Regions from separate parts of the Corynebacterium callunae DSM 20147 genome, predicted to be linked through region 1. Evidence: predicted binding sites of a transcription regulator. Region 1 holds the regulator's gene; the other holds the start of a gene.

The links. The regulator LexA, encoded in region 1, represses DNA repair genes until DNA is damaged. The targets are predictions, from matches to a motif close to CGAACANNTGTTCG.
Region 2: H924_RS10195 (HNH endonuclease signature motif containing protein) is a predicted target of LexA. The motif match lies at 6,992-7,005, and genes of this name have one in related genera.

The regions. Positions count from the first base shown of each region.
Region 1 is NC_020506.1:1,726,787-1,738,635, reverse strand. It holds gene H924_RS08220 (DeoR/GlpR family DNA-binding transcription regulator) at 1-28, opposite strand, end outside; gene ptsP (phosphoenolpyruvate--protein phosphotransferase) at 443-2,143, shown strand; gene H924_RS08210 (carbohydrate kinase family protein) at 2,239-3,204, opposite strand; gene H924_RS08205 (DeoR/GlpR family DNA-binding transcription regulator) at 3,201-3,980, opposite strand; gene lexA (transcriptional repressor LexA) at 4,306-5,064, opposite strand; gene H924_RS08195 (hypothetical protein) at 5,400-5,822, shown strand; gene nrdR (transcriptional regulator NrdR) at 5,912-6,364, shown strand; gene hrpA (ATP-dependent RNA helicase HrpA) at 6,458-10,366, opposite strand; gene H924_RS08180 (DUF2189 domain-containing protein) at 10,522-11,667, shown strand; gene H924_RS08175 (hydrogen peroxide-inducible genes activator) at 11,821-11,849, opposite strand, start outside.
Region 2 is NC_020506.1:2,174,540-2,186,388, reverse strand. It holds gene H924_RS10230 (1,6-dihydroxycyclohexa-2,4-diene-1-carboxylate dehydrogenase) at 1-512, opposite strand, end outside; gene benC (benzoate 1,2-dioxygenase electron transfer component BenC) at 509-2,047, opposite strand; gene benB (benzoate 1,2-dioxygenase small subunit) at 2,059-2,565, opposite strand; gene benA (benzoate 1,2-dioxygenase large subunit) at 2,600-4,093, opposite strand; gene catA (catechol 1,2-dioxygenase) at 4,557-5,414, shown strand; gene H924_RS10205 (muconate/chloromuconate family cycloisomerase) at 5,499-6,620, shown strand; gene catC (muconolactone Delta-isomerase) at 6,637-6,930, shown strand; gene H924_RS10195 (HNH endonuclease signature motif containing protein) at 7,091-8,251, shown strand; gene pcaH (protocatechuate 3,4-dioxygenase subunit beta) at 8,410-9,102, shown strand; gene pcaG (protocatechuate 3,4-dioxygenase subunit alpha) at 9,114-9,728, shown strand; gene pcaB (3-carboxy-cis,cis-muconate cycloisomerase) at 9,725-10,807, shown strand; gene pcaC (4-carboxymuconolactone decarboxylase) at 10,807-11,178, shown strand; gene H924_RS10170 (helix-turn-helix domain-containing protein) at 11,167-11,849, opposite strand, start outside.

The DNA.
Region 1 (11,849 bases):
TATTGTGTTGACGCTCAGTTTGAGTCATCTTGGCTCCTTTGGCTTAAACAGGTGCACAACGACGGAACGTTGTGACATTAGTTGTGACAAGAGGAACAGGAAAATGTTGGTTTATTTCCGATTTCTAAATTTTCAGTTGTGGTGAAAAAGTTTGAGATCCTTGCGGAAAAATAGCCCTTTTTAAGGCATTTTTCGCACAATGTGTCTCGCGTCACTAGAATGGTGTTATCGCAAAAATAACTCCCAAAAACCAAGTTAAACTGCGAAAACTTCAAATGTGAGCAGCATCTCATCCTTAGAAATATTGTGCCCTCATAACAACACGCTATGTTGATATGTGTTTGTTTGTCAATATGATTATGTTTGATTAGTTGCACAACTGTTGATTTTGTGGTGATCTTGAGGGAAACAAGTCTCAGACTGTGAGGATAAGGTGGCTATAGTGGCCGATGTGATTCAGGACACCGTACTGAAGGGTACTGGCGTTGTTGGTGGAGTTCGTTATGCAAGCGCAGTGTGGATCACTCCGCGCCCCGAACTTCCCTCCGCAGGCGAAGTAGTTTCGGAAGAAAAGCGCGATGCTGAGCTCGAAAGATTTGATCAGGCAGCAGGAACCGTTTCTGCCCGCCTGTTGGAGCGCTCAGCACATGCTGAGGGCCCAGCTGCTGAGGTCCTCAAGGCGACTGCAGGCATGGTTAATGACCGTGGTTGGCGCAAAGCTGTTATTAAGGGCGTGAAGGGTGGACACCCTGCGGAATACGCCGTAGTTGCAGCAACCACCAAGTTCATCTCCATGTTTGAAGCTGCTGGTGGCCTCATTGCAGAGCGCACCACCGACCTGCGCGATATCCGTGACCGCGTTATCGCAGAGCTCCGCGGCGAAGAAGAGCCAGGCTTGCCTGATGTTTCTGGCCAGGTTGTGCTCTTTGCTGATGACCTTTCCCCAGCAGATACCGCAGCGCTTGATACCGAGCTCTTCGTAGGCTTGGTTACTGAGCTCGGTGGCCCAACCAGCCACACCGCCATCATCGCGCGCCAGCTAAACGTTCCTTGTATTGTCGCCACCGGCCCCAAGATCAAGGACATCAAGTCCGGCGAAAAGGTGCTTATCGACGGCAGCCTCGGCACTATCACCCGTAACGCGGACGAAGCTGAGGCAACCCAGTTGGTTGCTGAGTCTATGGAGCAGGCTGCTCGTATCGCCGAGTGGAAGGGCCCAGCCCAAACTAAGGACGGTCACCGTGTGCAGTTGCTTGCCAACGTCCAAGATGGCAACACCGCACGTCAGGCAGCAGAAACTGAAGCTGAAGGCATTGGCCTCTTCCGTACCGAATTGTGCTTCCTTTCTGCCACTGAAGAGCCTTCTGTAGAAGAGCAGGCAGAGGTTTACTCCCAGGTGCTGGCAGCATTCCCAGAATCCAAGATCGTGGTTCGATCCTTGGATGCCGGTTCCGATAAGCCAGTTCCATTTGCTTCTATGGCAGATGAAATGAACCCTGCTTTGGGCGTGCGTGGTCTGCGTATTGCCCGCGGCAATGTTGAATTGCTCACCCGTCAGCTTGATGCAATTGCCAAGGCTGTTGCAGGTCTTGGCCGTGGCGACGAAGCTCCAACCTGGGTTATGGCACCAATGGTGGCCACCGCTTATGAAGCCAAGTGGTTTGCTGATATGTGTCGCGAGCGCGGACTTATTGCCGGCGCAATGATCGAAGTTCCAGCAGCTTCCCTCATGGCCGATAAGATCATGCCACACCTGGACTTCGTATCCATCGGTACCAATGACCTCACCCAGTACACCATGGCTGCAGACCGCATGTCCCCAGAATTGGCATACCTGACTGATCCTTGGCAGCCAGCGGTTCTGCGTTTGATCAAGCACACCTGTGATGAGGGTCAGCGCTTTGACACCCCAGTTGGTGTTTGTGGCGAAGCAGCCGCTGATCCACTGTTGGCAACTGTTTTGACCGGCCTGGGAGTTAACTCCCTGTCAGCCGCTTCAACTGCACTTGCTGCAGTCGGCGCTCAGCTGGCTGAAGTTGACTTGGAGACCTGTAAGAAGGCTGCCGAGGCAGCTTTGGATGCAGAAGGCGCAACCGAAGCTCGTGCCGCTGTCCGCGCAGTAATCGAAGCAGCAAATAAGTAAGACCTGGAGCCTTAACACTTAGGAGTTAAGGCCCACATGTGAAAGTGGCTCGAAGTTCTGTTGAACTTCGAGCCACTTTTTGTTGTGTTTTTGTGCTAAGTCAGAGCACGGATCTCCACAAATTGTGGTTGCAAGCGGTCTGGGGTGGGAATGAAGTTATCCCACTCACTGCCTTCAGCATTGGCATAAGCCACCGCGCGAGCAAGATTTACTGCCGAATCATCAACTTCCAAATTGGAAGACAAGAAACCCGCCGTGAAAGATTCCCGCCAATTGACACCTTGTTTTCCGGAAGCCTGAGTATAAGTGCATAGCAGTGCTTCATCTTCGGAGACCAAGATTGCCTCGGTGCGCTTGTTGGTGATTATGACCTGCCTAATACCCTTCTTAACCAAGGACTTGGCGGCATTAAGAAGTGGGGCATGATCGCCATGAGCCCACGGATCGCGCAAGCTGCCTGGAGTATGGCCACCGCTGAGTTCAAGTTCTTCAGAGGGAATAATCAAAGTGTCCGGCGCAGTGGCTGCCAGCTGGCGCACTACCGCACGCAAAGCAGCACCAGTGGCAGCGATCGCAACTTTGACATCTGGGTGATATAGGCGCAAGGAACGTACCACGTCCACATACCAAGCTGCTGGAGCGATAGCGGGCAGATTACCGCCTAAGAGAACCCAAGTAGCATCTTCAGCTCGACGCACCACTAGATCGCGCAGAATAGCTAGTTGTGAAATATCCAAAGGCATAGGTGAATGCTTAAAGCGAGTTTCATGGCCGGTGGAATCTCTCATGGTCAGATGCATCGGGATGGGACCTGGAACGGGAATGATCTCATGGGGGAGACCTGCCAAGGTAACCAGGCGCAGATAGTGTGAAATTTCTGGAGCGGGGAATACCGTGAAGGTTTCTACACCGCCATAAAACAGCGTGGCGGCTACACCAGTGCCGAAACCGCCAGCAACGGTAGAGACTTGAGTGATGGGATTTGCCTCACCTATGTTGATGTCACCGCTGACTTCATTGGTGCTGAGCAAATAGGGACTGACTGTAACAGTTAGGATCACTTTGCAATCACAACCTCTATGCCGCGTTCGCGCAACTGGTCCACAAAACTTGTAGGCGCACCGGAGTCCGTGACGATGACATCAATATCATCAATGGAGCCAAAACTTACCAGGTAGTCAGTGCCCATCTTGGTGGAGTCACACAAGACCACCACCTTGTGAGCATTAGTGATCATCGCGGACTTCATTGCCGCTTCTTGTGAATCAGCGGTGGAAAGCCCATGATCAAGGGTTAAAGCATTTGTACCAATAAACACCACATCAGCGCGCATTAGTGCCAAGGTGCGGAGTGCGATATCGCCGACCACTGCCTGGGTAATGGCACGCACACTGCCACCGAGGAGCTGTACATCATCGAGGCCAGCATTCGCCAAATTAAGCGCAATTGGTAGGCAGTTTGTCACGATAGACCATTGTTTGGAATTTGGGTGGTCTGCGATAAGATCTGCCAGCGCAGTTACGGTGGTGCCAGCATCTAGGAATAACCCACCGTGAGAAGTTGGCAAGAATTGCATGGCTGCCTTGGCAATGGAGTATTTGGCAGATGAAGCTGAACGGAAACGAGTGTCCAAGCTTAGCTCGGTGGTTTGGAAAGACTGTGTTGCTACTGCGCCACCGTGCACGCGGTGCACGATGCCTTCTCTATCTAGAACTGCGAGATCTCGTCGAATGGTTTCTGCAGTGACGTTAAAACGTCCTGCTAACTCTGTGACATTTACCCGTCCCTCTACCGCCGTTAATGAGGCAATCTGGCGGCGACGCTCCTCTGCGTACATGTCACTCCCTTAAAGCAAAAAGACAATCTATTGAGTATGTCCGACCTATACTCCTAGTATTTCATTGAATAACGTCCGAATAGGCTTTTTTCTTTTGTGTGTGGCGATCAAAAATCTTGAAATTCACAAAAGTGGGCAGCAATTTTAGTAAATCTCACAAATTGGAGTGGAAAACCCACAGGTAAAACCACTATTAGTGATCCCATTAGGGAAAATCGGACTTTACCCCCAAAAGAGGTAGAAAAAAGCCCCGACTCAGAGTGTTTGCGTGAAACACTCCAAAAGTCGGGGCTTAAAAATGACCTAAAAATTTATAGACTGCGGGCTAAAGCTTTCGCATGACTGAGACGACCTTGCCCATAATCTCAGCATCTTCTCCGGGGATTGGGGCAAAGGAATCATTATGTGGAAGAAGCCAGATTCCCGTGGAATCCTTATGGAACTCTTTCACAGTTGCCTCGCCGTCGAGCATTGCTGCGACAAATTCCCCTTGTTCCGCAACAGGCTGAGAGCGCACGACAACCCAGTCTCCATCAAGAATGCCAGCATCACGCATGGATTCTCCAACAACCTGGAGCATAAAGAGCTCACCATCGCCGACAATGTCTGCGGGAAGTGGGTAGTACTCTTCAATATTTTGCTCAGCCAGGATTGGGCTACCCGCTGCAATCTTTCCAACAACTGGGATAAATGATGCTTGGGCGGCAAATTCGGTAGGGGAGCCCGCTGGAGTCTCAGCCGCTGCCTTCGCCTTCGAATCCGCTTTAGGGGTGCGAGACTCAGTTTCCGGCAAATGGCGAACATCCACTGCGCGAGGCTTATTGGGATCTCTACGGAGGAAACCCTTCTTCTCAAGTTCTTTGAGCTGATAAGCCACGGAGGAAGTGGACTGTAGTCCAGCAGCATCTCCGATCTCTCGGATGCTTGGCGGGTAGCCGCGCAGAACAACCGCGTCTCGAATGACTTCTAGAATGCGACGTTGCCTATCGGACAAGCTGGCTGGATCGGGCCTGCCATTAGGAAGGGTTTTGGCAGTGCGGCTGCCACGACTTCCTCTAATTCCACTTTTCTTTTCAGCGGCCATGGGGTGTTCCTCTCATCAAAGTCTCTAAATTTCTAGGTCTTAAAAGCCGTCAAAGCCCTTTTAGATCACTGCTGGTACCTGCGGATCTAAAAATCTGCTTGCAGCTCAATAGCTATTCGAACTTTTGTAAACAATCTCAATTCCTAACCATACATGTTTTCCAGCGGGAATGGTACGAGTGTTCGAGATTTTTTGAAGAAGTATGGACAATGTTCGAACTGGGTGATATAAATCGAACATAGAAACTTGCTCGAACATGTGAACGGTAACTTTGTTCGAAGATGTCGTAGGTAAGTCTTATGATGTGGGCAGTTTAAAGTGAAAGGTGATTTGAAATGAGTAATCCCGTGGTTGACATGCATAATGATCCAGTAAAGGTGCGTGGAATGGTGGTACCTTCAGCAGCTGTTTGGATGGCTGAGGTTCCAGGTGTTGAGGTTGCTCGATCAGTTAATGTTCGAACGCTTGACAGTTCGAATAAGGGTAAACCTCAGAGCCTGGAAAGTGATCAAATAAAGCGACATCATCCACCGATTTATCGGCCACGGATAGAAATAAATTCCAGCTCGGAAAGTGCTCAAGATTTGAAGAACTATCCCGACGGACGTTCGATTAAAGAACTACTAAAGCAATGGGCTGGTGGCGCGGTATTTGGAATGGTTGTCTTTGTTTGCTTGTTGTGGTCGCAGTCTGGCGAGGAAGAGATCACTCCTACCTTTCCTGAGACTCAAATGGTGGGTGTATCTCTCCGAGATTAGTTTGATCCGGGGATTACTGGCATAGACTGACATGAGCAAATTTTTGAACGCAGTGTTGTAAAAGCATTGCAAATTAAAGGAGTCTGCACGTGTACTGTCCCTTTTGTCAGCATGACCACTCAAAAGTAATTGACTCCCGAGTAATTGATGGTGGAAGTGCCATTAGGCGCCGGCGAGAATGTAATGAATGTGGCGGTCGATTCACTACCGTCGAGAAGGCAATTCTGCTGGTAGTGAAGAGAAATGGGCTGACAGAAGCTTTTAGCCGTGAAAAAGTTATCACCGGTGTGCGTAGGGCATGCCAAGGCCGAGATGTCTCCGACGACGCGCTGAAACGGTTGGCTCAACAAGTAGAGGAGACTGTCCGAAGTAGTGGCAGCTCCCAAATCCGAGCCAATGAAATCGGTTTAGCCATTCTTGATCCGCTGCGCGAACTTGATGAAGTTGCATACCTTCGCTTTGCTTCAGTGTATAAATCATTTGAGAGCGCAGATGACTTTGAAAAAGAGATCAGGCTAATGCGACGCCGTGGTCGGGAATAACCAATATTAGAGAAATCAAGTTCTAAAACTAGAAAAACCTCGATTGGCACCTTTTATTAGGTGCCAATCGAGGTTTTTGATGTGGGAGGAGACTTAGCGCAGTTTGTCCACGGCTTTTCTAATCCGCTGTGGAGAAACAGGCTGCGGGGTTCCCAAACGCTGAGCAAAAAGACTTACTCTCAGCTCTTGGATTTGCCACAAAATATCCTTTACCTCGCGAGTGTTGCGTCTTTGGCTCGGCAGCTTATTTAGACGAGACTCAAGGTATTCCTCGACACCATTAACCTCATCTTGACGGTCTGCATCACGATCGGGATTTTGGCTCATCTCCTCCATTCGAATTTCCATGGCATGGAGATATCGAGGTAAATGGCGCAATCGGCTAATGCCGTGAATGCTAATAGCCTGCTTAGGTAGGAGGAACTTCAGCTGAGACTTCATATCTTCAATTGCTGCGCCAGTCCAATTGGAAAGCTCAGATTTCAGCGTTGCATAGTGCACCAACGCAGGGGCGAGATCTACTACGGTGCGTCGTACAGCAGCTGGTGTTGCCGGCTTCACCTTTTCCAAAAGCACCTGGAATTCCTCAGGGGAGCGAACCGCACCTCCATTGGCAATCATCAAGTCTCTAATGGCAGCGATACGGGCATCACCAACTAAACCTTCTGAGCCACCATGAGGATAGTTATCAACCGCTACCTTTTGCTGCAGCGGCAGGCCCTTGACCATTTGCTTTGCAGAAACCTCAATCTCGCGCATCAAAAGAGTCAAGGTTGCCGTGATCATCGAGGCATCAGCTGCGGCCTTAGTCGGAAGTACCTTTACTGAGACTCCTGTAGGGGAGACAACAAGCGCTGGATAAGCAGAAACCTTTTGACCATCGACGACGGTTTCGATGGTCTCATCAATGGTGCCTAGGGTTTGAGCGGTCCATTCCTTAGTCTCATCTTGTTCTGAGGCTTTAGCGACGCTGGATACAGAGGCTTTGATCTGATTTGCTCGACGTTGCTTTAGCTTGTCCAAGTCTTTATCGCGGTCAACGATCTTGCCGTGCCTATCCACTGCAGCATAGGTAATGCGCAGATGGTCGGGAAGTTTGGAGGGATTAAAATCAGAAGAGTTAATCCCAGTTCCGCCCAAAGAGCGCAAAGCATCGGCTAGTTGAGAAGTTAGCGGTGAACCATATGGGTGCAAAAGAGCCAGTGCACGCTGGGCAAACTCGGGGGCAGGTACCACTGTGCGTCGCAAAGCTTTAGGCAGGGTGCGAATCAGCTCTGTGACCAAGTCAAGGCGCACACCTGGAACCAGCCAGTCGAAGCCTTGGGCGTCCAAACCACCAAGAACAGGAATGGGGACAAGGACCGTCACGCCGTCATCACGGTGGCCAGGTTCAAAGTGGTAGGTGAGATCAAAGACGAGATTCCCCTTGTGCCACTTATCTGGGAAGGCCTCCTCACTAATGGCACTGGCTTCCTCATTCATGAGTTTCTCGGGATCAAAGTCGAGGAGATCCGGTTGCTGCCTAGAAGTCTTCTTCCACCAAGAGTCAAAGTTCCGGGAGGTGGTGGCGTTGTCTGGCAGCTTGGAGTCGTAGAAAGCAAAGAGGGCGTCTTCATCAACAACGATGTCGCGGCGGCGTGCCTTAGCTTCAAGCTCACCAATTTTTTCTAGCTTCTCGGCATTTTCATGGAAGAAGCGGTGGTGAGTAGTCCAATCGCCTTCAATCAGCGCATGGCGGATGAAGAGATCACGGGCGGCTACTGGATCAACGGTATGGTAGGGAACCACCTTGTCGGCGATGATGGTGACGCCATAAAGCGTTGACTTGCGGTGCACCATCGCAGCACCTCGTTTAGAGGACCAATAAGGCTCGGAGTATTGATATTTCAGCAGGGAGCCAGCAAGTTTTTCTACCCATTCGGCCTCAATCTTGGCTACATCGCGAGCCCAAAGACGAGACGTCTCGACCAATTGTCCGGCCATGACAAACTGAGGTGGCTTCTTGGCAAGAGCGGAGCCAGGGAAAACCATAAACTTGGTGCCACGTGCACCGGAGAACTCGCGGCTTTCACCATCACGCGCGCCGATTTGGGAAAGCAGACCAGAAAGCAATGACTGGTGGATAACCTCAGGTGCGGCATCATTGGCTACATTTTCTTTTTTAGCCCAGCCGAGCTGCTGGCCAACTTGTTCCAACTGACGCACCAGATCCCACCACTCGCGAATTCGCATGTAGTGTAGGAACTCTTTTTTCATCTGCTTTCTAAAAGCGTTGCCACTACTTTGTTCGCGCTGGTCAGAAATGTATTCCCACAGCTTCAGGAAGCCAAGGAAATCAGAGTTGGTGTCCTTGAAACGAGCATGGGCTTGATCGGCTTGAGCTTGGAATTCCAGAGGCCTTTCGCGCACATCTTGAATAGTCATGGCTGCAACAATGACCATGACAGGGTAGAGGGATCCAAGTTTATTGGCCTCCACCAACATGCGAGCCATACGCGGATCAACAGGTATAAGTGCTAGATCACGGCCAATAGGAGTTAAGCGAGGAGAGCCGTCTTCAGAGGATTCTTCTGCCAGAGCGCCAAGTTCATGAAGTAACAGCACGCCATCGCGAATGGAGCGCTGCTCAGGAGGCTGCACAAAGGGGAATTTATTAATATCGCCCAGGCGCAAGGAGGCCATGCGCAAAATGACGCTCGCGAGGTTGGTGCGCAGAATTTCGGGGTCAGTAAATTCTGGACGGGAGGCGAAGTCCTCTTCGGAGTACAAGCGGATAGCAATACCATCGGCAACGCGGCCACAGCGACCCGAACGCTGATTAGCGCTGGCCTGGGAGATTGGCTCGATAGGCAAGCGTTGCACTTTGGTGCGCACAGAATAGCGAGAAATACGGGCTGTACCAGTATCTACAACGTAGTGAATGCCGGGAACCGTCAAAGACGTTTCAGCAATGTTGGTGGACAACACGATGCGACGCCCGGAGTGGGGGCTGAAAACTCGGTGCTGTTCTTCATTGGAGAGACGACCAAAGAGCGGGGTGACCTCCACACCCTTCCACCGGCGACCTTCGATAGCTTCCATGGCATCGCGAATATCTCTTTCGCCGGCGAAGAAACAGAGAATGTCTCCATCGCCTTCTTCCATGAGTTCCTCCAGCGCAAAACACAGGCCATCAAGAGGATCAATATCAATTGTTTTATCGCCTTCTTGGATTTCCAAGGGGCGGTAGCGGATCTCTACGGGGAAGGTACGTCCGGAAACCTCGATGATTGGTGCTGGCTTATTGTCGGCATCGGCAAAATGCTCGGCAAAGCGCTCAGGATCAATAGTTGCGGAGGTAATAATGACTTTAAGATCAGGGCGCTTGGGCAAAAGCTGACGCAAATATCCCAAGATGAAGTCAATGTTGAGAGAGCGTTCGTGGGCCTCATCGATAATGATGGTGTCATAAGCATTGAGGAAACGGTCGCGCTGCATCTCAGCAAGCAAGATGCCGTCCGTCATCAGCTTCACAGCAGTTTTGGAAGACACCTGATCATCAAAGCGAATGGCATAACCTACGGTCTGACCAATTTCCTGGCCAAGTTCATCTGCAATACGCTCGGCCACCGTACGCGCAGCCAAACGACGCGGCTGGGTGTGTCCAATTAATCCACGTCGGCCGCGGCCCAATTCCAAACAAATTTTAGGAATCTGGGTTGTCTTACCGGATCCGGTTTCACCAGCAATGATCACAACTTGGTTATTGCGAATTGCCTCGGCGATATCGTCTCTACGCGCACTAACTGGCAGTGTTTCGGGGTAGGAGATTTCGGGAATAAGCTGCGTTTTTGCGTCGATAAGCAAACTAGCTTTATCGATGTCAGCCTTAATGGCACTGAGCGCCTTGGGGGCGCGGGCCTTGGACAATCGGCGCCTAAACGTGCGTTCGTCGCTTAGGGAGACTCCCTCGAGGAGTTCGTACAGTGCTGCCTTGGAGAGGCTGGATTCAGAAGTAGTCATGACTAGGGGAATATTCTACTAGCTCGGGAAAGATACTACGACTCTGTAGCCTGGTGGGCAGGTATGGTGGATAACTGAACGTTCAGTGATTTTGGCACCGGAAACGCAGCGCCGATGGGCCGGTGAGTTTTAGCAAGGGGAGAATCTAAGAAACCATGAGCGAAGATAACAACAGCGCACGCAATGGTCATGATGACTCTGAGGACCGTTTTGATGAGGATGGTTTTCAGCATTTTGGGCAAAATGAGTGGAGTGCAGGTTCTCGCCCAAAATATGAACCAACCTCCCATCCGGAGGATGCACCTGGCGGTTTTCGGCCTTATGAGGGGCCAGTTGATGGGCAAGCTGGAAGCCAAGGACAGAGCCAGTGGAAGAATCAAGACCCATATCAGGGCTATAGCCAGGGATCTGCGCCAAACTACGGAACCTCGCCTTATCCCCAAGGCTCCCAAGGCCCTCAAGGCAATGGGGCAGCAGGTTATCAGAGTTTCGGGGGCGCTGCGGGATTTGAAGGTGCCGGCCAAGGTCCATTGGAAAAGGGCAGTGGTCGCGTAGATCTAACGCGAGCTGTGAAATTTGGCTTTAGAACTGTCTTTTCCAATCCCACGATTTGGCTTTTGGGAACCATTGCACTTGGACTCTTTTTTATTCTGCTAAGCGGAATTGCAGGATTTATTGCTTATTCTCTTGACCCCACTGGCGCAGCTGCAAATAATCTATTTTCCACACCTAATATCGTGACGAATGTGATCATGTTTGTGGTCAGCGCTGCGGTAACAATTGCAGTGCTGGCGGGCGCTTTGGTCTCTGTTGATGGACGCAAAACTGTGCTGGGGGACTTCTTTAAGCCAAAAAATGTAGCTCAAACAGTTACTTTAATTTTTGTGCTTGGCGTATTCAGTCTGGTGGTTGGAGGATTAACTTCCAACGTAATGGCAGAAGCTATCAAAGTAGATGAAACGCTGAGCACCATTGATGTGAATAATTCAAGCCTTGGACTCGTGCTCTTTGGCCTGCTAGCTATGGTGCTTATTAGCCCTTTGTATAGCTTTTGGACTTTTTATACAGCTGATGGCACGCACTCTGCGGCAAGCGCCGTTAGCCATGGCCTTAAAGACGCAGCGCGTAACTATCCAAAATTGCTGCTCTTCCAGGTCCTCGGTGGATTTGTCATGATTGTTATCGGTGTCCTCACAATTTTCCTCGGATTAATCGTGCTGGCTCCGGCATACTTCTTAACAAGTGCTCACCTTTACCGTCAGATGAGTGGCGGGGTAATTCCTGCAGCTCCGCGCAATTGACTGGAGCTAAAGCGGGGCCTGAGCGGAGACCGGCATCGGGCAGGGCCCGTATCAGGGGCATCAGTACAGCGCTAAAAAGAGAGTCTTTCCCACACTGTAAAAGTGTAGGAAAGACTCTCTTTTCCTATGACGTTACTTGAACTCTTAACGCTTCTAAATGCTGTTGACCAGAGGTGATGTTG
Region 2 (11,849 bases), 450 kb from region 1:
TAAGGCACGCGGTTGATGCCACCAGTTGCAATGGAGGAGACATTAACAATGGTGCCACCACCGTTGTTAATGAGGATCGGCAAGGCTGCACGGCACATCCACAAGGTGGGGAAGAGGCTACGGTTGATCTCCTTAGTGATCTCTTCCTCGGTGTATTCCTGATAAGGCTTTGCCCAAATGGTGCCACCCACATTGTTGATCACAACGTCGAGGTGCTTGAGGTTTTGGGTCGCGAACTCCAGGGAAGAGGTAGCACCCTCAAAGGTCTCAAGGTCAGCAATGAAGGAGGTGACGGTGCCAGCGCCGGCATCCTGCAATTGCTTTGCAACCTCATGAATGAGGGGAGAGCGATCCACCAACACCAGATTGCCGTCTTCATGAGCAATACGATGCGCCACTGCCATACCGATACCTTGAGCTGCACCGGTAACAACAACACCTTGGCCATAAAAACGCTCCGCGGTGATGTGGGAAGGCTTTTCAGAGATACCTTTTCCTACTGGTGCGCTCATTTGTCGGTTGCCTTGGACATGGTGGAGATACCGTGATCTGCGTGCGCACGAATAATGTCACGCGCAGCATTCAAATCACGCTGAGACACGGCGTCGACAAGCTCAAGGTGCTCAGTGGCAATTGCCGGCTCGATCCACTCAGCGCCCGGAAGGGCAGCCTTCATCTCTTTAACAACCTCGAGGTTCTGGTATGCCGCCATCAACGCTTCGTTGTCGGCACGACGGAAGAGGAACTCGTGGAAGTCAGCGTTTGCCTCGGTGAATTTCACTGCATCGAGGATCTTATCGCCATCCAGGTAGGAGTTTGCGGTCTCGGCCAGGGAACGGAAACGCTCGATGTCGCGATCGCTGAGCTTGTGTAGTGCCAGCTCAAGTGCGCCCAACTCCAAAGCCATACGAGCCTGCAACTGGGTAGCGGAGGAGTGAACCTCGCCGGTTGCCATGCCTGGGGTGGAAACCTCAACCAGGTTGAAGTCTTCCTTAACTTCCTCAGCTTCCACGGTGACCTCGGGGCGACCTGCAGCAGGAGCGGCCGCGGAGGTGAACTTCTCGTAGTAGAAGTCCAAAGGTGGGTTCTCGAGGGAGCTCAAGAACTGGCGGACAGCCTCAACCATTGGTGGAGGACCACAAAGGTAAACGTCAGTATCCTCATCTGGCTCATATTCGCCAGTTAGGTGAGCTGGAACGTAGCCCTTACGTGGGTGCTCGGTGTCCTTGTCAGAAAGCACGGTGATGTAATCAAAGTCGAATTTTTCCTTGAAAGCATCAAGGCGATTAAGTTCAACCAGGTCATGAGTGAAGTTTGCACCATAAACCAAGCGAATTGGAACATCGAGCTTATCGTCTAGCGCCAACTTTTCCAGGATGGCCAAGATTGGAGCCAAGCCGGTACCGCCAGCGAGCAACAGGATGGGGCGAACTGGCTCACGCAGGAAGAATGAACCCATTGGTCCAGTGAGGGTGAGCTTGTCGCCGACCTGTGCATTGTCGGTGAGGTAGGTGGTCATAAGGCCGCCAGGGGTGACCTTGACCAAGAACTGAACACGATCAGACTCGGTGGAGGAAGAGAAGGAATAAGAACGGGTCTGCTCAGAACCAGGAACCAAAATGTTCATGTACTGACCAGGCAAGAATGCGAGGTCCTCGCGGTTTTCCAACTCAATCTCAATGCCGATGGTGGACTCGGAGAAACGCTTGATCTCCTTGAGCTCACCATCAAAGGTGGAAGCGCCGGTTTTTGCCAACACGGAGGTGGTGGCAATTTGCAAGATGAGGTCGGACTTTGGAGTCATCTGGCAAGGCAGGCAGTAGCCTTCATCAGCTTCGTCATCAGAGAGTGCATCTTCGATGTATTCGCCCTCATCAAAGTCGCCGGATTCGCAGAACGCTTTACAAGTTCCGCAGGCGCCGTCGCGGCAGTCGAAAGGAATGTTGATACGTGCCTGGTAGGCGGCATCCGCAACGGTTTGGTCTTCTTCGCAATCAATGAAGCGGGTGATTCCGTCTTCGAAGGCAAGTGCAATTTGGTGTGACATTAAGATGCCTCCTAGACGTGGTAGATGTCGACGATGTGATGAATGTAGTCGTTAGCCAAAACGACCTTCTTCTTCAGGATCTTGGGAGTTTCGCCAGAAACATCAAGAGTCATGAAGGTGTGACCGAAGTAGGTATCGGTGGTGTTGTAGCGGTAGTAGAAGGTGATCCAGTTGAAACGGATATCAACTTCTCCATCACGACGCTCCAGGATTTCCACATTGGTGGTGTTGTGGCCGGTGCGTGGCTCAGGCAGGGAAGTGGAAGAAGAGCGCTCGGTACGGATACGGAATACGCGGTCTTCCAAACCACCACGGTTTGGGTAGTAGATCAAAGAGATTTCAGTTTGTGGGTTCTCGGTGAGTTCACCATTGTCATCCCAGGCTGGCATCCAGAATTCAGCGTCCTCGCGGTAGCACTGGATCCACTCTTCAAACTTGCGATCGTCGAGTAGGCGGGCTTCGTAGTAAAGAAAATCTTCGATCTCAGAACGGGTGATGGTGGCAATTGCAGCGGTCATGAACTTTTCTCCTTAAAAAGATGCTTTTCGACGATTAGTTGCGGGTACGGCGACGGCGGCGTGGCTCAGCGTCAGAAGACTTGGCTGCAGCCTTTGCTTCTTCGCGCTTGTGTGCAGCTGCAACAGTTGCTGCTGCGGTAGCAAGATCATCAGCCTGCTCTTTTTCCTTGATGCTCTGCTTGTTCACTGCAGCCTGCATCAGTTCATGCCAGTATGCGTGCTGAATTGGGTAGAGGCCTTCATCTTCGGTACGAGCGCCGGAGGAGAGAACTTCGTTCATGCCCAGACCCTTTGCAACTTCATTTGGACCCTCAACCTGGTGGCCAAGACCGCGGGTCATGTCATTCCAAGGGAATGCAGTTGCCTGGTAGGTCTTCTGGCAAGAGCGGAACTCTTCCAGGTCATCTGGGGTTGCCATGCCGGTTGCGTTGAAGAAGTCCTCGTACTGGCGGATACGGTTAGCACGGGCTTCTGCGGACTCACCCTTTGGAGCGATGCAGTAGATGGTGACTTCGGTCTGATCAACAGAGATTGGACGGAAGTGACGGATCTGAGAGGAGAACTGATCCATCAGGTAGACGTTAGGGTAGAGGCAAAGGTTGCGGGATGCGCCAACCATGAACTCGCCCTTTTCTTCACCGAACTGCTGCTTGAACTCTTCGCGGCGCTCGTGGAGAGGACGATCCTCTGGGTTGCCCCACCACATCCAAAGGAGCATGTGGCCGTAAGGGTAGGAGAAGTATCCGCCACCTTGCTTGCCCCAGGTGCCAGCGTCCATTGCCTTGGTTTCATTGGCGGATTCACCGGTGCCACGACGGGAAGTGGTTGCAGCGTAGTTCCAGTGGGTGGAGGAAACGTGGTAGCCGTCAGCACCGTTTTCGGTCTGTAGCTTCCAGTTTCCGTCGTAGGTGTAAGTGGAGGAACCGCGTAGTACTTCCAGGCCTTCTGGGGACTGATCTACCAGCATGTCGATGACGGTGCGGGTGTCGCCGAGGTGCTCCTCGAGGGAAACAACGTCAGGGTTGAGGGAACCGAAGAGGAAGCCACGGTAGGACTCGAACTTAGGGACGCGACGCAGATCGTGAGAGCCTTCCTGGCGGAAGTTCTCTGGGTAGGCGCCTTCCTTCTCATCCTTAACCTTGATAAGTGCACCGTCGTTGCTGAAGGTCCAGCCGTGGAATGGGCAGGTCAAGGTGGTGCGGTTGTCAGTCTTGCGACGGCAAAGCATTGCGCCACGGTGGGAGCAAGCGTTGATTAGGCAGTTTAGGGTGCCGTCCTTGGAACGGGTGATAACGATTGGCTGACGTCCGATATAGGTGGTGAAGTAGTCGCCTGGATTAGGGATCTGGGACTCGTGAGCCAGGTAAATCCAGTTGCCTTCAAAGATGTGGCGCATCTCCAGCTCGAAGATCTCTGGGTCGGTGAAGATGTTGCGGTTAACACGGACAATACCCTCTTCTGGGCGGTCCTCGAGTGCATGGTCCAAAACTTGTTGAACGTTATCAAGGTTCTCGATTGGTGTGGACATTGGAAACCTCCGTGGTCTGTCTTTGAATAGGGAGTGCCAACCGGCTGTCATGTTTGGTTCTGGCTCTAGAGCGCTAAGTGACTTTTGAGGGATTGAATGAACCCCTCTGGTGGCGTAACACCAACAATGCCTGAGGAATGAGCTGAATCACATTAGGGGAATTTCTAGGGTTTGTTCGGGGGGTTGTGTTCGCAAGGTGGTATTTTTGGGTTCGAAATGTGGAATGACCAGGATTTTTATGTTCAATTTGCACAAAAATGTCATCAAAAACCGCTTAAATGACTTTTTAGGGGTATTGACGGATCGCATGAATCAGGCCACAGTGTTGTTATCCAGTTGATCGGATCACAATGAAAAACTTCGTTGAAGGTCTTTTGGAAACTGGCTTCGAAATCACCCCCACTAGCGAGGGTTGAACGTATCTCCACCCCCTTTAATTACCCTCTGTATTTAGGAGTATGGCATGACCTCTGTCGAGCAGAACATCGATCCAACCGCCCAGGACTCGGGCAACAAGGCCACTGACAAGTTCAAGGCGAATCGCGTTTCTTCCGACACCTCCAAGGAGCGTGCAAATGCGATTTTCACCGATCTGCTTGCCGCAATCGCTGAGGTAGCTCACAAGCACGAGGTCACCTACGAGGAGTACAACGTCCTCAAGCAGTGGATGATCGACGTCGGAGAATACGGCGAGTGGCCACTATGGCTCGATGTTTTCGTTGAGCACGAGATCGAAGAGATCAACTACAACCGCCACGATTACACCGGCACCAAGGGTTCCATCGAAGGCCCTTACTACGTACAGAACTCCCCTAAGCTTCCTTGGAACGGCGAAATGCCAATGCGTGACAAGGACAAGGCTTGCACCCCACTCTTCTTTGAGGGCCAGGTTACTGACCTCGAGGGCAACGGCCTCGGCGGCGCTGAGATCGAACTCTGGCACGCAGATGAGGATGGTTTCTACTCTCAGTTCGCACCAGGTCTTCCTGAGTGGAACCTCCGTGGCACCATCGTCACCGACGAAGAGGGTCGCTACAACATCAAGACCCTGCAGCCTGCTCCTTACAAGATTCCTCACGACGGCCCAACCGGCTGGTTCATCGAATCCTACGGTGGACACCCATGGCGTCCAGCTCACCTCCACCTGCGCGTTTCCCAACCTGGCTACCGCACCATCACCACCCAGCTTTACTTCGACGGTGGCGAGTACGTGGAGAACGACGTTGCAACCGCTGTTAAGCCAGAGCTCATCCTGAACCCGTCCGTAGCTGAAGACGGCAACCACGTCACCTACCCATTCGTGCTGGACAAGGAAGACTAATCTTCCGTTGATTTCTGCCCGATAAACTAGAGTCCCGTTCACCTTAATGGTGACGGGACTTTTCATACGTAAAGGAAAGAATCTATGTCTGGTCTAAAAATTGTAAAAGTAGAATCCCGAATTCTTGACGTTCCCCTCATTCGCCCGCACGGCTTTGCCACCACTGTCTCCACCGAGCAGCACATTCTGCTCGTCTCCGTGCACCTAGAAAACGGCATTATTGGCTATGGCGAAGGCGTTGTCCCGGGTGGTCCGTGGTGGGGCGGCGAGTCGGTAGAAACCATGAAAGCGCTTGTCGACGGCTACCTCGCCCCAGTGCTACAGGGTCGTAGGGTCTCTGAGCTTGCAGGGATCATGGCGGACCTGGAGCGCGTAGTCGCGCGCGGCCGTTACGCAAAGGCAGCGGTCGACGTCGCAATGCACGATGCCTGGGCGCGCACCCTTGATATTCCAGTTCGGGACCTGCTTGGTGGCACTGTGCGCGACAAGGTTGACGTGACCTGGGCGCTGGGCGTTCTGCCTTTGGACGTTGCCGTTGCGGAAATCGAGGAGCGCATTGAAGAATTTGGCAACAAGTCTTTCAAGCTCAAGATGGGTGCCGGCGATCCGGCTGAAGATACTCGCCGAGTTGCAGAATTGACCCGCGAGGTGGGCGATAAGGTGTCCATTCGTATTGATATCAACGCACGTTGGGATCGTCGTACCGCATTGCAGTACCTGCCAATCCTGGCTGAGGCTGGCGTTGAACTTTTTGAGCAGCCTACCCCTGCCGATGACCTTGAGACTCTGCGTGAGATCACCCGCCGCACCAACGTTTCTGTGATGGCTGATGAGTCCGTATGGACCCCAGCTGAAGCATTGGCAGTGGTAAAAGCTCAGGCAGCTGACGTTATTGCACTGAAGACCACTAAGCATGGTGGACTTCTGGAATCTAAGAAAATCGCTGCCATTGCTGAAGCAGGTGGCCTTGCTTGCCATGGTGCAACTAGTCTTGAAGGCCCAATTGGTACTGCTGCGTCTTTGCAATTTGCTGCTGCAACTAAGGCTATTTCCTATGGCACCGAGCTTTTTGGGCCGCAGCTACTCAAGGACACCTATGTGGTTCAAGAGTTTGAGTACAAAGATGGTCAAGTTGCAATCCCACAAGGTCCAGGCCTAGGCGTCGATATTGACCTGGATAAGGTTAACTTCTATACCCGCAAGTAATTTTAAGGAGGTTTAAATGCTGTTTTTGGCACGTATGGACGTAGTTTTCCCGGACTCCATGGATCCCGAGGTTATGGCCGATTTCCAGGTTAAGGAAAAGGCTTATTCTGCAGACCTGCAGTCTCGTGGAATCATGAAGGCTATCTGGCGAGTTGTTGGGGAATATGCCAACTACTCCATCTTTGATGTTGATGATCATGATGAATTGCACGCTATCTTGAGCGGTTTCCCCATGTTTAAGTACATGAATGTAAAAATTACTGCGCTAGCAAAGCATCCAAATGCGTTGGAGTACTACCTTAAGGGCTAGATTCTTCAACTAAACCGCATTCCCCTGCCTGAGGGATGCGGTTTTCATTTTGCTTAAAATTAGAACATTTGTTTGTTAGAACTCTTGTTTGTGTAGCGATAGGGAAGTAGGATTAGTGATAGTAATCAATCTGGGGAATTGAACTTAGGGGGCGTCAAGAATGGCGTACTTTTCACACCAAGATCCAAGCTGTTCAGAAAGCAAAATTAACTTCCAACTAGCGCAAATGGAAATCCAGCGCTGGTGTCTTCTAATTGATGATCCATCAGTGGATGCTAGTTCCTTGATGATGGAACTTAAGTCCGTTACCGGAGAATCAAAACGCTTTATCGCTCAGGCGATCGATGGAGTTTGGGCTCTAAAAAGCCTTCCTGCTTTGCGGGTGGTGGTGGAAACTCATTTCCATATCCGCATTCCCTACCTTGCACGCATTATGCAAGCTGTAAAACAAGCGGAGGAGGAGCTGTGGCCAGAGCTTGATCTACGTATCGCAGAGCGCCTGAGTCCGCGAGTTCCAGGGCAGATTCTAATGGAAGCTTCGGCGATGGCAGGGCTAATTACCAGGTGGATTAAAGAGTTGGATCCCACCTTTACTGGCAAAAAGAAAGGGCTCAGTGGGCAAGACCGTTCATTGGTATTTCGCCACAGTGAGGGGCGTACATATTTTAGTGGGGATTTTGATGCAGTTACTGGTCAGCGCTTTCAAAAGGTCTTGGAAAAGATAAGGGTTAAAGGTGGTAATTTGGCTGATGCCTTGGTGGATTTCCTGGATCGGAAGACCGAAGTAAAGATCGTGGAACATCTCTTTACCCCACTGGTTGGGGGAGTGTCATGGTTGCCGGGTGCTGGATTTCTATCGCAGGAAGAGTCTGCGCTTTTGGGTGATATGGCAACGCACACTATTGAAATGGATGATGTTGCTACCCGGGTTGAAAAGGGCTATACCCCAAGTCCTTTGCTTAAACTTTATGTCATGGTCAGGGATGGAACCTGCCGACATCCTGGGTGTACGGTATTGGCCCAGAATTGCCAGATTGACCATGTGATCCCCTTTGGGGAAGGTGGGCTCACGGTGATGTGGAACCTCCAGTGTTTATGTGCACATCACCACAATATGAAAACAGACAAGAGGATTAAGGCGACTATTGATGCCATGGGCTGGGTGACGTGGATCGGACCGTGCAATCGGCCGGTAGTCACTGAACCTAGTGGGCCGTTGGCGCAAGAAATGCCAACTGGTAAGTGGGGTCAGACTCTGGCTGATCGTATGGAAGCTAGCTTGAAGCGTCTGCGCAGTTCATTGGAGAGGGAGGGAGAGTAATCCCTTATGCACACCCCTGGTTAACCCCTGGGTGTTCTAGTTTGTGCTGGTTGCGTAATCCTTGGGAGGGGCTGACTAGTTCGCAATGTGAACAGGTTGTCACAGCACTCATTAACACCTACTTTGAGATGCATATCACTACAGTAGAAAGGCCTCTCATGGAGATTCCACACTTCGCCCCAACCGGAGATGACTTTGCTCCTTTGCACTTCCCGGAGTACCGAACCACCATTAAGCGCAATCCAAGCAACGACCTCATCATGGTCCCCAGTCGCCTCGGCGAGTCCACAGGACCAGTATTTGGCGACCGTGACTTAGGGGATATTGATAATGACATGACCCGCGTCAATGGTGGCGAGGCCATTGGTCAGCGTATTTTTGTGCATGGCCGAGTACTGGGATTTGATGGCAAACCTGTTCCACATACCTTGGTGGAGGCATGGCAAGCCAACGCCGCAGGCCGCTACCGTCACAAGAATGATTCCTGGCCGGCGCCGCTGGATCCGCATTTTAACGGAGTTGCTCGTACCCTCACCGACAAAGACGGCCATTATCATTTTTGGACTGTGATGCCCGGTAATTATCCATGGGGCAACCACCACAATGCCTGGCGGCCAGCTCATATCCACTTCTCTTTGTATGGACGCCAATTCACTGAGCGACTGGTTACTCAGATGTATTTCCCAAACGATCCACTATTTTTCCAGGATCCTATTTATAACGCAGTTCCTGCTGGTGCTCGTGAACGCATGATCGCCACCTTTGACTATGACGAAACCCGCGAGAACTTTGCCCTTGGTTATAAGTTCGACATTGTCCTTCGTGGCCGCAACGCCACTCCGTTTGAGTAAAGGGATAAAACATGATTGATACTGGAAAAAACGGCGAGTTCCGCTACGCGCAAACCACCATCGTGGACCAAAACGATGCAGAGTTTGGAATCACCCCATCTCAAACCGTTGGCCCTTATGTGCACATTGGTCTAACTCTTGAAGGCGCAGAAAATGTAGTCGAACCGGGCACTGAAGGAGCAATTGAGCTCACAGTTTCCGCCGTCGATGGCAACGGAGATCCAATCTCTGACGCTATGTTTGAGCTGTGGCAGGCAGGGCCAGATGGAGTGCACAATTCTGACCTAGATCCATACCGTATTAAGCCTGCAACTGTGGAGGGCTTCCGTGGCTTGGGACGTGCAATGGCCAATCCTGCGGGCGAAGCAACTTTTATCACCTTAGTGCCTGGGGCTTTTGAAGATGAAGCGCCGCATTTCAAGATTGGGTTGTTTGCACGAGGAATCCTAGAGCGTCTATATACCCGCGCCTATTTGCCCGGCACAGATCTAAGTAATGATCCAGTGCTTCAGGCAGTGCCCGCAGAACGTCGAGAGTTGCTTATCGCTAAGAAGACGGATGCAGGTTTCCGCTTTGATATCGTGGTACAGGCAGAATCGAACGAGACCCCTTTCTTTGGCCTATGACACGTTCACTCTATTCTGACCTGGCGGGCAGCGGAAAAACCCTAGATATGCTTTCCGACGAGGCGTTTCTAGGAAATCTGCTGGTCGTTGAAGCTGCATTATCTCGCGTCGCTGCGCCTGAATCTCCAGCTGCAGAAACCATCAAATCCTATGTCTTGGACGTGGCAGACCTGTCGCTCCGGGCAGCAGAAGGTGGAAATCCGCTCATTCCGCTGGTGGCAGATCTTAAAGCGATTAATCCAGAAGGGATCCACCCCGGCGCTACCAGCCAGGACATTATTGATTCTGCAATTATGTTGTGTCTGCGGGATGCCACAATGGAGATCATCGCCAACCTTGGAGAACTCGCTCAGGATTTAGCGCAGCTCACCTCAGATCATGCAGAAACTCCCATTATGGGAAGAACCCTAGGCCAAATCGCTACGGCTACTACCTTTGGTGCGATCACCGCGGGCTGGCTCATGGCAGTGCTTAATGCCAAGCGCAAACTTAAGCTGCTGGAATTTCCAGTGTCTTATGGTGGGGCGAGCGGAAATATGGCGGCGGTGTACCCACATGGCTGGGACATCCAAAGCAAGCTTGCCCACGAATTAAATCTCAGCGATCCCGGTTGGGTGTGGCATTCCGATCGCACTCCGATCACGGAGATTGCAGCAGCCCTCGCCACTGCCGCCGGAGTAGTGCGGAAAATTGCCGGAGATATCGTTTTTTACTCCCAATCAGAGGTCGGTGAGCTGCGGGAACAGTCACCCGGCGGCAGTTCTGCGATGCCTCATAAGGCGAATCCGGCAGCCGCAATTGCCTGTGATGGTTATGCCAGGCGCGCGCCGGGTCTTGTCGCCACACTATTTGATGCTTTGGATTGTCGCTTGCAAAGAGGCACTGGCAGTTGGCATGCGGAGTGGGCGACTGCCCGCGAGCTCGCAGCAGTAACCCACGCGGCGGTCAGTCGCGCATCGAAAAGCATTAATGGGATTATCGTCAACGTTGAAGTTATGGCCAGCCGCGTAAGCGGGGAAACCGGGCACGCCGCCGAGCTGGCGGCGCGGGCGCTGGTGATTTATGAGAGGGAGAAATAATGGATCGTTTTGAAGCGGGAATGAAGAATCGGCGTGCGGTTTTGGGTGATGCGCATGTAGATAAGGCGGTGGCAAATACCACTGAGGTGACGGAAAAGTTTCAGGACTTCATCACACGCACTGCCTGGGGGGATATCTGGGAACGGCCAGGATTGGATCACACTCAGCGCCGTTTGCTGACCATTGCCATTCTTACTGCGGTAGGAAATGATGGGGAACTGGATATGCATATTCGGGCAGCATTGCGCGCCGGGGTGGACCAGGAGACTATCGGCGAGGTCATCTTGCACACCGCAGTTTATGCGGGCGTACCTAACTCCAACCACGGATTTAAGCTGCTCAATAAGGCCGTGCAGGAGCTAGCTGAGTAAGAGGGAGCGCAACTCCGCACGGGAAGATACCGAGAACTTCTTATATACCCGGGTCAGGTGATATTCCACGGTTTTTGCCGAAAGGGACAGCTCACGGGCTACTTCTTGATTGGAGCAGCCATCCAAAACCAGGGCGGTGATCTGTTCTTCCTGCGGAGTTAAGCCCTGCGCAGAACGGCGCTGGCCCACACCTGCTACCTTCTTTTCGCCGGCACAACGCGCTGCCAAACTCACAGCTCCCATGGCCAAAAAGACTTCCTCAGCTCGGGTAAACATCTCAGAAGCTTGGCTGCGGCGCCCCATGCGGCGCAACACCAATCCATATTCAAAGAGAATGCGCGCTTCATAGGCTGGCATATTTACCGAGGTAATGGCATCAACTGCCTCGGAGAGCATTTTTACACCGCGCGCCGTGGCACCTCTTTGGATTTGGATATTGGCCTGCGGAACCAGATTACGGGCTCTTAAAGAAGGAATAGTGGATTCGGGAATGCCATCCATGACGGCAGCTGCAGCATCAATACGGCCATTACGAATCAGCGAAAGTGCATACATATCTTCCCACGGCCAAAATCCTGGCTGCTGGGTATTGGTGGTGTAAACGATAGCTGCCATTCTTTCGCCAGCAAGTGCTGCTGCACGAGTATCCGAGGTCATCGAGGCAGTAATTA